DNA from 3 places in the Ensifer sp. ENS02 genome. Region 2 is predicted to be linked to each of the others. Evidence: riboswitches for the same ligand, from Rfam matches in the RefSeq annotation. Region 2 holds a riboswitch; each other region holds the start of a gene.
What was found. Region 2 has a riboswitch for cobalamin ahead of IB262_RS15350 (aromatic ring-hydroxylating dioxygenase subunit alpha). Riboswitches for the same ligand answer to the same signal wherever they lie in the genome.
Positions count from the first base shown of each region.

Region 1 (4,685 bases), on a different contig from region 2:
GAAGGTCATCGCCTCGCTCTCGAAGGCGCGACGCACCGCATCGGTGAAGCGTTGTGGCGACTCCATGACGATATCGATCGCAAACTTGCGCCCCTGGATGTCGAGGCCGGCCTGCTGCTTCTCCAATTCCTCGATGGCTGCGCGAACCCGGGCCTCCGTCTGGCGGCGCACGCCCGGCCGCTCGTTGAGCACGCGATCGACGGTCGCGGTGCTGAGCCCGGCCTGAAAGGCGATGTCCTTGATCAGAAACGGATGGGCCATCGCCTTGCTCTCCTGATGGATTTTTGATGGATTCTTGCTCTATATCATGTTTTGCCGCCGCCTATAGTCGTGTTCATCAGGATGTTCCAGAGGAGGAAACGCGATGAAGACCGACAACAAAGCGCGCCAGCGGATCGACCGCGTCTGGCTCACCGAAGAGGCTTGCGATCTCGAAGCGTTCCGGGCGGAAGTCGAACGCCAAACCAGTCTGTCCGACTACCCCCATGCTTCCGGCTGCGAAAAGAATATCCTGATCTATGACAGCGCCGCGCTGATTGCGGCGTGCGGCGATGCCGAGGCGCGGCGTTCTGTTCTGGCGGAGATCTGCGAGGTACTGGCGACCGGGCCTGGCGTGGCGGTTTTCAAGCGCGCCTTTGCCGATACGACAGCAATCGACGTCGCAAGCGGGGTCTTTGACGCCATCATCGAAGAGCAACATCGCAGCAACAGCGGCGGCGGCGATCACTTCGCCAAACCCGGCGCCAATGACCGCATCTGGAACTCGCTGGAAAAGCACTGCCTGAACGCGCCGGAGAATTTCGCCTCCTATTACGGCAATGCCGTCATAGCGCTCGTCAGCGAGGCTTGGCTCGGGCCGAACTACCAGATGACGGCGCAGGTCAATCGCGTCAATCCTGGCGGTGCGGCGCAATCGGCGCACCGCGATTATCACCTCGGCTTCCAGACCGCGGCCGTGATCGAGCAGTATCCGGCGCATGTGCACAAGCTTTCACCGGTGCTGACGCTGCAGGGGGCGGTTGCCCATTGCGACATGCCGCTCGAAAGCGGACCGACGCTGTTCTTGCCCTATAGCCAAACCTATGTGCCGGGCTATCTGGCGCTCAACCGGCCGGAATTCCGCGCCTATTTCGACGCACACCACGTGCAGCTTCCCCTCGAAAAGGGCGACGTTGTCTTCTTCAACCCGGCGCTCTTCCATGCCGCCGGCACCAACCGCTCCCGGGATATCCGCCGCGTGGCCAACCTGCTGCAGGTGTCTTCGGCCTTCGGTCGCGCAATGGAAACCGTTGACCGACTGACCATGAGCGCGACGCTCTATCCGGCCTTGCGGGCCTTGCTGGCGGGCGGGACGCTGACGCAGGCGGAAGCGGCCAACGCGATCTCCTCCTGTGCCGAGGGCTATTCGTTCCCCACCAATCTCGACCGGGATCCGCCACTCGGCGGGTTGGCGCCGAAGACGCAGGCGCAGTTGATGCGCGAGGCTCTCACTGCGGGGACGGGCGAACAAGAGTTTCTCTCGGTGCTGGAGGCGCAGGCGAAGCGCAAGCTGAGCTGACGAGCGAGTTACAATTTGACAGGCTCCCGGTGTGTTTCAGCCGGGAGCCGCAGCCGTTTCAAACGATCATTTCCAAGGGAGGAATTCGATGAGTGGACAATTGCAAGGCAAGATCGCCATCGTCACCGGTGGTACGCAGGGACTGGGCGCGACGATTGCTGGCCTTTTCGCCGAGCGCGGCGCTGAAGGCATCGTCATCTGCGGCCGCAACGCCGCCAAGGGGCGGGCGAAGGCCGAGCAGATCGGCAAGGCAAGCGGCGCGAAAGTCGTCTATGTCGAGGCCGATCTGGAAAAAGTAGAGGACACCCGCAAGGTGGTCGCCGCTTGCGACGCGGAATTCGGCCGGGTCGATGCGCTGGTCAACGCCGCAGCTATTACCAACCGTGGCACGATCCTCGATACCACGCCCGAACTCTTCGACCGCATGTTCGCGATCAATGTGCGCGCGCCGTTCTTCCTGATGCAGGAGGCGGTGAAGATCATGCGGCGGGAGAAGACCGAGGGCACGATCGTCAACATCGGCTCGATGTCGGCGATGGCCGGCCAGCCGTTCATTGCCGCCTATTGTTCGTCGAAAGGCGCCCTCGAAACGCTGACCAAAAACACGGCTTATGCGCTTCTTCGCAACCGCATTCGCGTCAACGGCCTGAATATCGGCTGGATGGCGTCCGAAGGCGAAGACCGCATCCAGCGCGAGTTTCATGGCGCGGCTGCCGATTGGCTTGAAAAGGCGGCGGCCGGCCAGCCTTTCGGTCGGCTCGTCGATCCGGCCGAAGTGGCGCGGGCCTGCGCCTATCTGTCGTCGGCCGAGTCCGGGCTGATGACCGGATCGGTGATTTGCTTCGATCAGTCGGTCTGGGGCGCCTATGACGGCTCGCCGCATCCGGTCGCTCCGCTTTGAGGCGGAGGCAAACGACTAAGCTCGACAGTAGCCGGCGGAAAGTGGCGCGCCATGTCTCGACCGGGTTGGCGCCGCTTGTCTTTCTCAAACGGCTGTGCACTTAGTGCCGTCGTCAGGTGCCCGCGAAAGCGGGAGAATCGGGAATCCGGTGTCATTCCGGAACGTGCCCAACGCTGTGACGGGGACGATCGCGTCTAAGAGAGCCTTGAATTGATTCAAGGTTTTGCCACTGGATCTTCAATCGATCTGGGAAGGCGAGGTGATCGGTTGAACCGAAGTCAGAAGACCGGCCTGGCGAGATAGACCGAACCCCGCGTGGACGGCGGGAGGTTTTCGCATTGTTGGGGATCGAACGATGCTGACTGAACCGAAAGGCGGCCTTGCGGCTGCCGGCGCCTTTTCGCTGCCAGAGCGGGAGGCCGTCTACCGTGCCATCGAGACACGTCGCGACGTGCGCGATGAATTCCTGCCCGCGCCATTGCCGGATGATCTGATCTTGCGCCTGCTGGCCGCTGCGCACAGCGCCCCGTCCGTGGGCTTCATGCAGCCGTGGAACTTCGTGCTGGTGCGGGCGGAAGAAACGCGTGAGCGCGTCTGGCAGGCGTTTCGCCGCGCCAATGACGAGGCCGCGCTGATGTTCGAGGCGGAACAACAGGCCAAGTACCGTGCGCTGAAGCTGGAAGGCATCCGCAAGGCGCCGCTCAGCATCTGTGTCACCTGCGACCGCACGCGCGGCGGTGCCGTCGTACTCGGGCGCACCCACAATCCGCAGATGGACGTCTATTCCACCGTCTGCGCCGTGCAAAACCTCTGGCTTGCTGCGCGGGCCGAAGGGGTGGGCGTCGGCTGGGTGAGCATTTTCCACGAGGCCGAGATCAAGGCGATTCTCGGCATCCCAGATCATATCGAGATCGTTGCCTGGCTCTGCCTCGGCTATGTCGATCGCCTCTATCAGCAGCCGGAACTCGCCGTGAAGGGCTGGCGCCAGCGCCTGCCGCTCGACGAGCTGGTTTTCGAAGACGGATGGGGACGCAGCAAGGAGAAGGCGTAAGGCCTCGTCCGATCAATTCTGGACCGGCTGATAGGCCGGTCCCTTCGGATGCTTGAGGTCGATGGCGGTTTCTTCCTGCGGCAGGTAGGTCGGGCCGACGACGCGAACCTTGTTCTTCGACGGATCATAAGGCCGCTCTTCGGCCGGCGCCTTGGCGGTATTGCTCGCCGCTTCCGGCTTCTTGGTCTCGATGACGATGATCGACGACTGGTCGTCACCGATCTTCGTTCCGTTTGCCTTCGGTGTGGTCGAGGCGGTCTGCGATATCTGGCAGCCGCACTGGCCGGGTTTTCCGACAGCGCGGGTGCGATAGGCAAAGGCGTTGGGCATTTCGGTATAGGGACGGCCGGTCACGGCCGAGACCATCTTGTCGCTCTCTTCCGTGTTGAGGTCGTGAAAATAGAGCTCGGTCTCAGCCCCCGGACAGCGCGCCCGACAGGCCTGCTCGTCGCGCGGGAAATCGGCCGGCGTCGCATCTGAAGAAACCGGGAAAAAGGCGCCGTCGCAGGTACGCACGCACATGGTTCTGAGCGTGCCGCTATAGTAGCGCTCCTGCGGTGCGTAGCCGTCTTCGCCTCGGCCGAGCATCGGGCCGTAGGCGTCTTCCGGCGGCAGGTCGGCAACGATGTTGCGGTGGCTTTCCGGCACGTCCGGTTCCACGCTTGCGAACTCCTCGCGGTCACCATAGCAACCGTTGATCTCCAGCGCGGCGAGGATGCGGCGCCGGCTGTCGTCGCTGCCGCCGGCGACGATCTGCTCGCGCTCGGACTTCAGCATGCGCAGATTGTCTTCCATCTCGGCGATCAGGCTGTTGAGGCCGTAGCAGGTGTCGGGGTCGCCGCCGTCGAAGCCAATGGCGTTGCCGCCACCGCAACCCGCGCGGCGGCGGTCGTTCTTTGCCCGCCGCAGCTCGATATTCTGCCGCGAGATCGCGCTTGCGTAGTCGCGCGCATCGGCATTGCTGGCGACGTAGTCAGGCAGTTGCGCGAGCCGCGCGTTCAGTCGGTCGCAGGCCGTCGATGCCAGTGACGGACCGGCACCGATCAGAACCAGAGGCACAAGGGCCGCAGCGACGTGTTTCATGCGCGTGAACACGGGCGAAAGTCTCTTCCTGTTGCCAGGTCGGCGCCGACCTTCTGCGGGTGGCTGCCAGCGGCATTCCTGTTTCGCCTCCA
Region 1 covers NZ_JACVAO010000001.1:752,898-757,582, forward strand. The annotation lists gene IB262_RS03810 (LacI family DNA-binding transcriptional regulator) at 1-261, opposite strand, end outside; gene IB262_RS03815 (phytanoyl-CoA dioxygenase family protein) at 365-1,558, shown strand; gene IB262_RS03820 (SDR family oxidoreductase) at 1,647-2,459, shown strand; cobalamin riboswitch at 2,557-2,769, shown strand; gene bluB (5,6-dimethylbenzimidazole synthase) at 2,815-3,510, shown strand; gene IB262_RS03830 (DUF2865 domain-containing protein) at 3,523-4,593, opposite strand.
Region 1: another riboswitch for cobalamin. It lies ahead of bluB (5,6-dimethylbenzimidazole synthase); the one in region 2 lies ahead of IB262_RS15350 (aromatic ring-hydroxylating dioxygenase subunit alpha).

Region 2 (4,685 bases):
CGGACGCAGGACCATCGGCGTCGTGCCGAGGTAGAGTCCGCGCGATTCGACGAGATAGCGCGCCTTGTCGGCTTCGTCCGTCAGCACGTTGGTGTTGCCGACGATCTCGGCGAAGGAAGCGATGAGTTCGGGAGAGGGAAGGGTGGTCATGGGCCTCACTTCGCATTGCGCCTGCGCGCGCTATCGGATCGGTCGATCTGAGGATCTGGTCCTCGGTTCCTGGTTGGCGGCGATCATAACCGCAATTGGTGCCGTTCGATGAGGGTGGGTGCGGAGAAGATGCCGCACACTATCTTACCCTCGTGGTGCCGCCGCCCGTTGCAACCGGTCGACGATGGCTTCCCCCAACCCGTCCGAAGGGATCGGCCCGAAGGCGATGGTCTCTGCGCCGCTGGCATCCGCCCGCTTCATATAGTCGAAGAGATTGGCGGCGGCTTCGCGCAGATTGCCAGTCGGGCTGAGATCGAGAACGACGGCCGCCTGCTCTTCGCCGGCGATCCGATTGCCGCCGAAACGGATCAAGGCTTCGCCCGCATGCACCTCGGCGGCATCGAGCCGGACGGCAGCGCCGGGCGCGTAGTGCGAGGCGAGCATGCCCGGCGCCTCGATCGTCGCTCCCGCCGTCTCCGGCCGGGTCACCGGACGGCCAAGCAGGCGTTCGATCTCGGCGGCATCGAGGCCACCCGGCCGAAGCAGCCGGATCTCGTCGCCATCGACCTTGATGATCGTCGACTCAAGGCCGATTTGGGCCTGGCCGGCGTCGAGGATAAGTTTCAGTTTGTCGCCGAGATCGGCTTCCACATGGACCGCATTGGTCGGGCTGATCTTGCCCGACGTATTGGCGCTGGGTGCGGCCAGTGGTCGCCCGAAGTGGGCGATTACCCGGCGGGAAAAACCGTCGGGCATGCGGATGCCGAGCGTGTCGAGGCCGGCGGACGCCAGCGCATGAACCGTGCTGTCGGCGCGCTGCCGAAGGATCAGCGTCAGCGGGCCGGGCCAGAAGGCTTCGGCCAGCTGCCTCGAAATCGGATCGAAATGCACATGGGCTTCGGCCATCGCCATGTCGGAAACATGCGAGATCAGCGGATTGAAGCGCGGGCGCCCCTTCATCTCGTAGATGCGACTGATCGCATCGGGATTGGTAGCGTCGGCGGCAAGGCCGTAGACGGTCTCGGTCGGAATGGCGACCGGCTCGCCTTCGGCAAGAACGGCGCAGGCGCGCGCGATCGCGCGGTCCGGTTCTCTATCCGTGTCGATGATCTCAGCCATGCCGTTTCCTTTCCGACGCTTCCTTAACGGACGCACCGGAAAAACAGAACGATTTTCTTTGAAGGAACCGGTTCGGCTCAGAGGCTGCGAATGATGCGACGCAACGCGTCATCCTTGGCGCCAAGCATCAGTACGTTTTTCAGCGCGACCTTGGGATCATCGGTGCGAAACAGCAGCCCGTTGTCACGAAAGTTGCGGTTGATGACCATTTGCCCGGCTTCGGCGCCCGGTTCGATGGCGACGGCGAAGTACATGCGTGAATAGCCGGGCTGGATACTCTCGAAAAAATGCGTCTCGTCGCCCAGGTTGCAGAAGAAGTTGGCGAAGTAGAAGGACCAGGTGATGTCCTTGGAGGGAGTAACCGGCGTACGCGCCGCCGTCACGTGACAGTAGCCGAGATGCGGCCGGCCGACGAGCGTGCGGTGGAAGATCATCTTCGGGAACTGGATCGAGGTGTGGAACCCGTTGATCCGCTTATGGGTCGTGTCGCCGGCGGTGCTGAGCTTCTTGCCCGTCCTGTCTGCGACTTCCTCATAGCTCAAATACCGGCGTTCGCTCGGCAACCATTGCCTGCGGTTGATCCGGCCGGTGCGCAGGAATTCGGTATGAACCGCCACCTTCGGCGGGATTGTCGGCAGCTTCTCGGCTGTCGCGTCGTAGTATCTCAACTTTGCCATGATCGTCAGCGCGCCATCTGCCTGCCTGCAGGACCTCTCTCGTCCGCCGGCTAGGCTAGCGGCTCATGGTTAATGAATGATTTCGTCCTGGCTGCATCATTAGCGTTCTCTATCTGACGCGATGTCGCAAACGGGCGAAGCCCTCCCGCATCTGCGCCGACCGCGCCGCAAAAGTCGGCAAATGCCCAAGATGTGATCTATCTATATGTTTGCAATGTAAAAATTCTAAGACGGTGGCCTTTTGTCACGGTTTTTTCCGTGTCGTCATTCTGGAATTGGATGTCGCTATCGGGCAGCTGCCAAGGCGACTTCCGCGATTACATATCCTTACTCAAGGTGCCGTCTTCGAAGGGAAGATGGAGAATTGGGAAGCCGGTCAAATCCCGGCGCTGCCCCCGCAACGGTGGTGGAGCGAAAGCCTCGGCAAAGGCCACTGGACGGTTCGTCCGGGAAGGCGCCGGGCAGGTCCGAAAGGACGGCTCCTGAGCCCGGAAACCAGCCTTGACGGACATAACCGTAACGGGTTGCGGCGGGCAGCCGGATCGGAGCCTCAAACGCATGGGTGTGCGCCCGTGCGGGTTCCTGTCCTGCCTCTCCGAAACATGGCGCATGAGGACAGGACATGGACACCAGAAACGATATGCTTCGAAAGCTGAAGGGCAGGCGGGACGGCTACAGCCTCGACCGGGCCTTTTACATCGATCCCGACTACTACAGGCAGGATCTGGAAAACATCTGGTACAAGGATTGGCTGTTTATCGGCCATGACTGCGAGATCCCGCGGGCCGGCAATTACTTCACCGTCCAGGTAGGCGACTACCCCGTTGTCATCACCCGCGACCGCCAGGGCGCCATCCGGGCGCTGCACAATTCCTGCCGCCACCGCGGCTCGCGCGTCTGCACGCAGGCGAAAGGCTCGTCGGCAAAGCTTGTCTGTCCCTATCACCAGTGGACCTACGAACTCGATGGCTCGCTGCTCTTCGCCCGGCAGATGGGAGAGGATTTCGACAAGGCCGCCCACAGTCTGAAGCCGATCCATTGCGAAACGGTCGGCGGCTACATCTTCATCAACCTGTCGGAAAAGCCGATGGATTTCACGGCGTTCCGCGACATGGCCTTACCGTATCTCGCGCCGCATCGGCTCGGCGAAACCAAGGTCGCGTTCGAAAGCACCATCATCGAGAAGGGCAACTGGAAGCTCGTCTGGGAAAACAACCGCGAATGCTACCATTGCGCCGCCAATCATCCGGAACTCTGCCGCACCTATCCTGAGGCGCCGACGGCGACCGGGGTGCAGGGCGCAAAGGATGATCCTGTGATCGCCGAACATTGGGCGAAGTGCGAGGCCGGGGGCCTGCCGAGCGAATTTAAGATGTCGCCGACCGGTCAGTTCCGCGCCGCCCGCATGCCGCTTGTCGACAATGCCGAAAGCTACACCATGTCGGGCGCCCGCGCCGTCAGGCGGGCCCTGTCCGCCGACGTCTCCCAGAGCCAGATCGGCACGCTCTTGATGTTCCACTATCCGACCACCTGGAACCATGTGCTCGCCGACCACGCCATCACCTTCCGGGTGCTGCCGCTCGGGCCCGAACTGACGCAGGTGACGACGAAGTGGCTCGTCAACAAGGATGCGGTCGAAGGCGTCGACTACAATCTAGAAGAACTGACGCATGTCTGGACCGAGACCAACGATCAGGACCGTCAGATCGTCGAGGAAAATGCCTTCGGCATCCGCTCACCGGCCTATGAGCCCGGTCCCTATTCGCCCGAGCACGAGGGTGGCGTCATGCAGTTCGTCGAGTGGTACTGCAAGTTCATGGAGCAGCGCCTTGCCGGCGACGCGGCTCCGCTTTCAAGGGTCGCCTGACATGCAGATGGCCTCTTCGTTTCACCATTTCGACGCGCTGCATGTCTGGATCGACCGGCAGCAGATGCTCGAATGCACATCGGCGGTCGTCGAGACCGCCGATGTCATGACCTTCACCTTCCGGACCGAAAAGCCCGCCTGGTTTCGCTATCTGCCCGGGCAATTCGTGACCCTCGAACTGCCCGTCGCCGACGAGCCAGTGATGCGCACCTACACCCTGTCGTCGACGCCCTCGCGGCCGCTGTCGATCGCCGTGACCGTCAAGGCGCAGTCAGACAGCATCGGCACCCGCTGGATGTTCGAGCACCTGAAGCCCGGAATGAAACTCCGCGCCTTTGGCCCGCTCGGCGATTTCAGCTTCGTCCGCCATCCCGGCGACAAATACCTGTTTATCTCGGCCGGCTCCGGCATCACGCCGATGATGTCGATGACGCGCTGGATGGCGGACTGCGTGCCAGAGACGGATGTGACCTTCATCTCCTGCGCGCGTCGTCCGGAGGACCTGCTGTTCCGTTCGGAGCTGGAGGTTCTGGCGACGCAGATGTCCGGGCTGAACCTCGGCTTCATCGTCGAGGGACATGAGGCACGCCACGGCTGGCACGGGCTTCGCGGCCGCATTGATGGCGCCAAGCTGCCGCTGCTTGCGCCCGATTTCATGGACCGCACCGTTTTCTGCTGCGGCCCCGAACCGTTCATGCGCGGCGTGCGCGAGATGCTGAAATCGGCCGGTTTCGACATGGGCCGCTACCACGAGGAGAGCTTCCAGCCGGCGGCGGCACCCGCCGCGGAAGAGATTGCCGTGCGCGCCGGCGCCGCCGACGAGGGCGAGGTCCAGGCCGCCAAGATCGCCTTCACCATGAGCGGCAAGGAGA
Region 2 covers NZ_JACVAO010000006.1:347,065-351,749, forward strand. The annotation lists gene IB262_RS15335 (FAD-binding oxidoreductase) at 1-150, opposite strand, end outside; gene IB262_RS15340 (L-threonylcarbamoyladenylate synthase) at 295-1,269, opposite strand; gene IB262_RS15345 (DUF6656 family protein) at 1,347-1,946, opposite strand; cobalamin riboswitch at 2,264-2,465, shown strand; gene IB262_RS15350 (aromatic ring-hydroxylating dioxygenase subunit alpha) at 2,569-3,813, shown strand; gene IB262_RS15355 (hybrid-cluster NAD(P)-dependent oxidoreductase) at 3,815-4,685, shown strand, end outside.

Region 3 (4,685 bases), on a different contig from region 2:
GTCCCAGACGATGCTCTCGCGCCCCGCCGACCAGAAAGCCTCGACGCTGCCCGGAGAAATCTTGCTGGCGATGATCGACCAGACGGTCGCAACCGGGATCGGCGCCGAGCCGAGCGATACGCCGGCCGTGACGGTCAAGGCCAGCAGCAAAAGCGCCGTCATGAGACCGGCACCCGCCTTCAGCGCCCGTGCCGGCGCTAGGCGTGAAACGGCGACGGGACCAGGCGACGCATCCTCAGCCAGCATCGCTTACAGGCCCTCGCCCTGAAAGGCCTTGGCAAGCCTGGCAATGGCGTCGATGTTGCGCGGGCCTGGCGTCGCTTCGACATAATCGAGCACGACGAAGCGATCGTTCTTGACGGCATCGACATTCTTGAAGGCCGCATTGTTCTTCATGAAGGCGATCTTGTCCTCGGCCTTCACCTCGCCGTAGTTGACGATGACCACCACTTCCGGGTTGCGCTCGATCACCGGTTCCCAAGAGATTTCCACCCAGCTCTTTTCCACGTCGTCCATGATGTTGGCGCCGCCGGCGGCCTCGATCATCGCCGTCGGAATGCCGAAGCGGCCGGAAGTAAACGGCTTCTCTTCGCCGGAATCATAGACGAAGACCCGCGTCGGGTTAGCCTTGCCGGCGTTCGCCTTGGTGATCTCGGCAAGCTGGCGACGATAGCCGTCAACCAGCGTCTCGGCGCGATCCTCGACGCCGAAGATGCGGCCGAGATTGAGAAGATCGACGAACATGTCGTTCATATCAGGCTTCTGCTTGGCCATCACGTGGATGCAGGATTCGGTCAGCTCGTAGACGCCGATCTTGAAGGGCGCCAATGTCTCGGGCGTGACCTCGCCGCCGACCTTCATGCCGTAGTTCCAGCCGGCAAAGAGGAAGTCGGCATCGGCGTTGAGCAGCACTTCCTTGGTCGGATATTTCTCCGAAAGCTCCGGCAGTTCCTTGACGCCTTCGCGCAGCTTCTCGTCCAGCGTCTTCCAGCCGGAAACGCCGGTATAGCCGACCATGCGGTCCTGGAGCCTCAGCGCCAGCATCATCTCCACCAGGTTGACGTCGTTGGCGATCGCCCGCTTCGGCGCCGCGTCGAAGGTCACCTCGCGGTTGCAGCTCTTGACGGTGACCGGATAGGCAAGCGCCGGCGTGGCGGCGGCAAGCACGAAAAGAAGGGAAAATGGGGCAATATTGATCTTCATGAAATCGATCCCTGTCGAGGAAGTGAAAAGGAAAAGCGGGCGCCGCCGGCAGCGGCATTGTGAACGGTGGCGGTGACGCCGAAGGCGGCCGAAAGCTCGCTGGGGCTGAGCACCTCTTCGGGCGGGCCGAAGGCCGTCAGCCGCCCGGCGGTCAAGATCGCGACATCTGTCGCAAACTCGGCGGCGAGGTTGATGTCGTGCAGCGTCGAGACGATCGTCAGCTTCAGCGTTTGCAAGAGCTCGAGGATTTCGAGCTGGTGGCGGATGTCGAGATGGTTCGTCGGCTCGTCGAGGATGATGATGCGCGGTTCCTGTGCCAGCGCGCGGGCGATCAGCACCCGCTGCTTCTCACCGCCCGAAAGCGTCGAGAACTGGCGACCGGCAAGATGGGCGAGATCGAGATGCGCGAGCGCATGCTGCACCCGCTCGCGGTCGAAATCGTTCCAGCCGCTCAGGCCCTCCCGCCGCGGAATGCGTCCCATCATCACGACGTCGCGCACGCTGAAGGGAAAATCGCCGGGCATCTCTTGCAAGACGACGGCGATTGTCCTTGCCGCCTCGCGCGCCGAGATCGACCAGAGATCGACGCCATCGACCGAAACACGGCCGGCGTTCGGCTGCACCGCCCGGTAGAGGCAGCGCAGAAGCGAGGTCTTGCCGGCGCCATTCGGCCCGAGGATCGCAAGCCGGCTGCCGGCCGCGATCGCAAAGCCGATGTCGTTGACCAGCGTCAGGCCCGAACGCGGCCCCCAGCGAAGGCCCTCGACCGTGAGGGCTGCACCCGTTGCGTTGCAGCTCATGGGTTCGTTCCTCTGCGCGACCTCATTGGAAGTGCCCGCCGAGATCTTCGGAGACGAGCATCGCCGCGGGAATGCGGGCAAGCGTCTTGCCTTTCAGCCCGCGCGGCCTTTCCGCGGCCCGCGTCATGCCATCGCCACGCTCGGCATAGGTTGTGGCAAAGCGCACGAGATCGTCGATGTCCTCTTCCGGCGAGACGTCGCCGAAGAGATAGGTCGCCTTCCCCGTCGCCTGGAAGGCGATGGTGCAGGGCCGCGTGCAGGCCGCCATGCAGACCGTTCCGGCGATCGAGAAGTCGCGATCGAGCGGTGCGCCGAGCGCTGCGATGCTCAGGTTGAGCCGCTTGATCAGCTCGGCACCGGGCACGCATGGGCCGCCGGTGAAGCGGCAATCGGTGCAGACCGTTATCTTGTGCTGTCGGAAATTCGGCTCAGCCATTCCTGCCCTCCGCCGGACTGACGGCAAGAGATGGCGAAACGGCAAGAGGACGGAAAACCGTCGTATGAAAGCCAGTTCTTTTCCATCGGAACACCCCGTCCGTTGTGGTTGATCGGTTCGATGGCAGGTCTCCTGGCTCGCGGGTCGTGGCGCATCCACGTCTTCCCGGTCTTCGACCAGTGACATGGTGTGAATGCGCTTTCCGCTCACAGTTGCGGGGGCAGCCACGGTCTCGGCCCCATCAGGGTCGTCCGTTCCGTGTTCCCTTTTCAGCCGCTTCCGCATTGTCGCGGACGCAGCACCATCAACGCCTTCCTCGCATGAATCGGCGGATGAGACAACCGCACGACACAGGCGGGAGGGATCTATCAACATGCGGCGTTTCGTCATGCGAGGCATGTTATAAAATAACATTACGTAGCGCAAGTCGAAAATTGGGCGCCGGACACAATCCGACGCCCGCGATAGCGACCACGCTAAAAGACGTGCCGTGCTACCTCAGAACTCCGGCGGCAAGAGTTCGGCCGTCAGCGTCACCGCGACAGAGGCGTTGCCCGGCAGGTTGCGCACGCCGCAGACGGAGCGAACATGGCCAGCCCTTTCGCCAAAGGCGGCCGCCAGAAGCTCGGAAGCACCGTCGAGTACCTTCGGGTGCTCCAGGAAATCCTCAGTGCAGGCGACATGTCCCTCCAGCCGGACGATCTGGCGAATACGCTCGAAACGGCCGAGATGCTCATGGATCTGCGCCAGCGCGTTGAGCACTGCCAACTCTGCGGCCTTGCGCCCCTCGTCGATGGTCACATCGCGCCCGAGCAGCCCCGTATGCACGAAGCGCCCGTCCAGCAATGGCCCCTGCATCGAAACATGAAGCATCTCACCCGCCTCGATCACCGCGCGGTAGGCGCCGAGCGGCCTCGGCGGCGTCGGGAGCTGAACGCCAAGTGCGCCGAGCCTTCGGATAACCTCGTCCATCATTGCTTCCCCTCCTCGTCACCTTACGAACCGGCCGCCTTGCGGAGACGACACCGCTTTTTTCTCAAGCCCTCGAAGTTCTGACGCCCCTATCGCAAGCAGCAAGACGCGCCGTTCCGTGCCCAGCAACTTTTCCAAGCATAACCAAGAGAAAACGCCTCATGCCTCACGTTGGGAGATAACGTTACGAATTACAACACCAGAGTTGAAGTGCCATCGCGATCCGGGCCAGTGCCGCGGTCTTGCGATCGAATGCGACCGACACATCGCGGCGGCCTCGATCCCCAACCCCAAGTAAAAACGCTGAAATGTAACATACGTTACGCTCACGTAACCCTATGCCCGTTGAGAATTTCGACGACCGAAGCGACAATTGCCGGGATTAAGATTGGGCATCGACAAGCCTCGGAAACAAGCTCAACTTAGCCGCGCAGATCCCGAAATGAAGTGACGGCAACTCAACTTTCAGAGGGGAATAGCATCAGTGAATCCCATTGATTTCTTCGTCGACACGCTTCGGACCTATCCGCCTGTCGCCGTCTTCCTCGCCCTCGGCATCGGCTTCCTCATCGGTCCGATCAAGGTCGCGGGGTTCAACCTTGGAAATGTCACCGCCACGCTGCTTGCGGGCGTTCTCATCGGACAGCTGGGTATCCAGGTTTCCGGCGACCTGAAATCCACCCTGTTTTTGATTTTCCTCTTCGCCGTCGGCTACGGCGTCGGGCCGCAATTCGTGCGGGGCTTGAGCACCGATGGACCGAAACAGATCGCCTTTGCGCTCTCCGTGCTGGTGCTGTGCCTCGTCGTTCCCTATCTCTGCGCGCTGATTGCCGGGCTGCCGCTCGGCTATGGCGCCGGCATGTATGCCGGCTCGCAGACGATCTCGGCTGCAATCGGGGTTGCGACCGACCAGATCAATTCGCTCGGGCTGACGCCGGAGCAGGCCAAGACCTTTGCCGACCAGATCCCGATCGCCTATGCGGTGACCTATATCTGGGGCACGATCGGCTCGGCGATCATCCTCGCCCAGCTCGGTCCCAAGCTTCTTGGCATCGACCTTCCGGCGGCCTGCCGCGAATACGAAGCCAAGCTCGGCGGCGGCAGCGAGGCGAGCGAACCGGGCATCACCCGCGCCTATCACGACTTCGGCCTCCGGGCCTATCGCGTCGACGCGGCAAGCGGGCTCACCGGGAAACCGGTCAAGGACATCCTTCCCGGGATCCGCGTCTTCGTCGAGCGCCTGCGGCGCGGCGACCAGATCATCGAGGCCGATG
Region 3 covers NZ_JACVAO010000001.1:519,416-524,100, reverse strand. The annotation lists gene IB262_RS02685 (iron ABC transporter permease) at 1-162, opposite strand, end outside; gene IB262_RS02680 (ABC transporter substrate-binding protein) at 250-1,203, opposite strand; gene IB262_RS02675 (ABC transporter ATP-binding protein) at 1,200-2,003, opposite strand; gene IB262_RS02670 (DUF1636 domain-containing protein) at 2,026-2,439, opposite strand; cobalamin riboswitch at 2,544-2,760, opposite strand; gene IB262_RS02665 (RidA family protein) at 2,938-3,414, opposite strand; gene aspT (aspartate-alanine antiporter) at 3,896-4,685, shown strand, end outside.
Region 3: another riboswitch for cobalamin. It lies ahead of IB262_RS02670 (DUF1636 domain-containing protein); the one in region 2 lies ahead of IB262_RS15350 (aromatic ring-hydroxylating dioxygenase subunit alpha).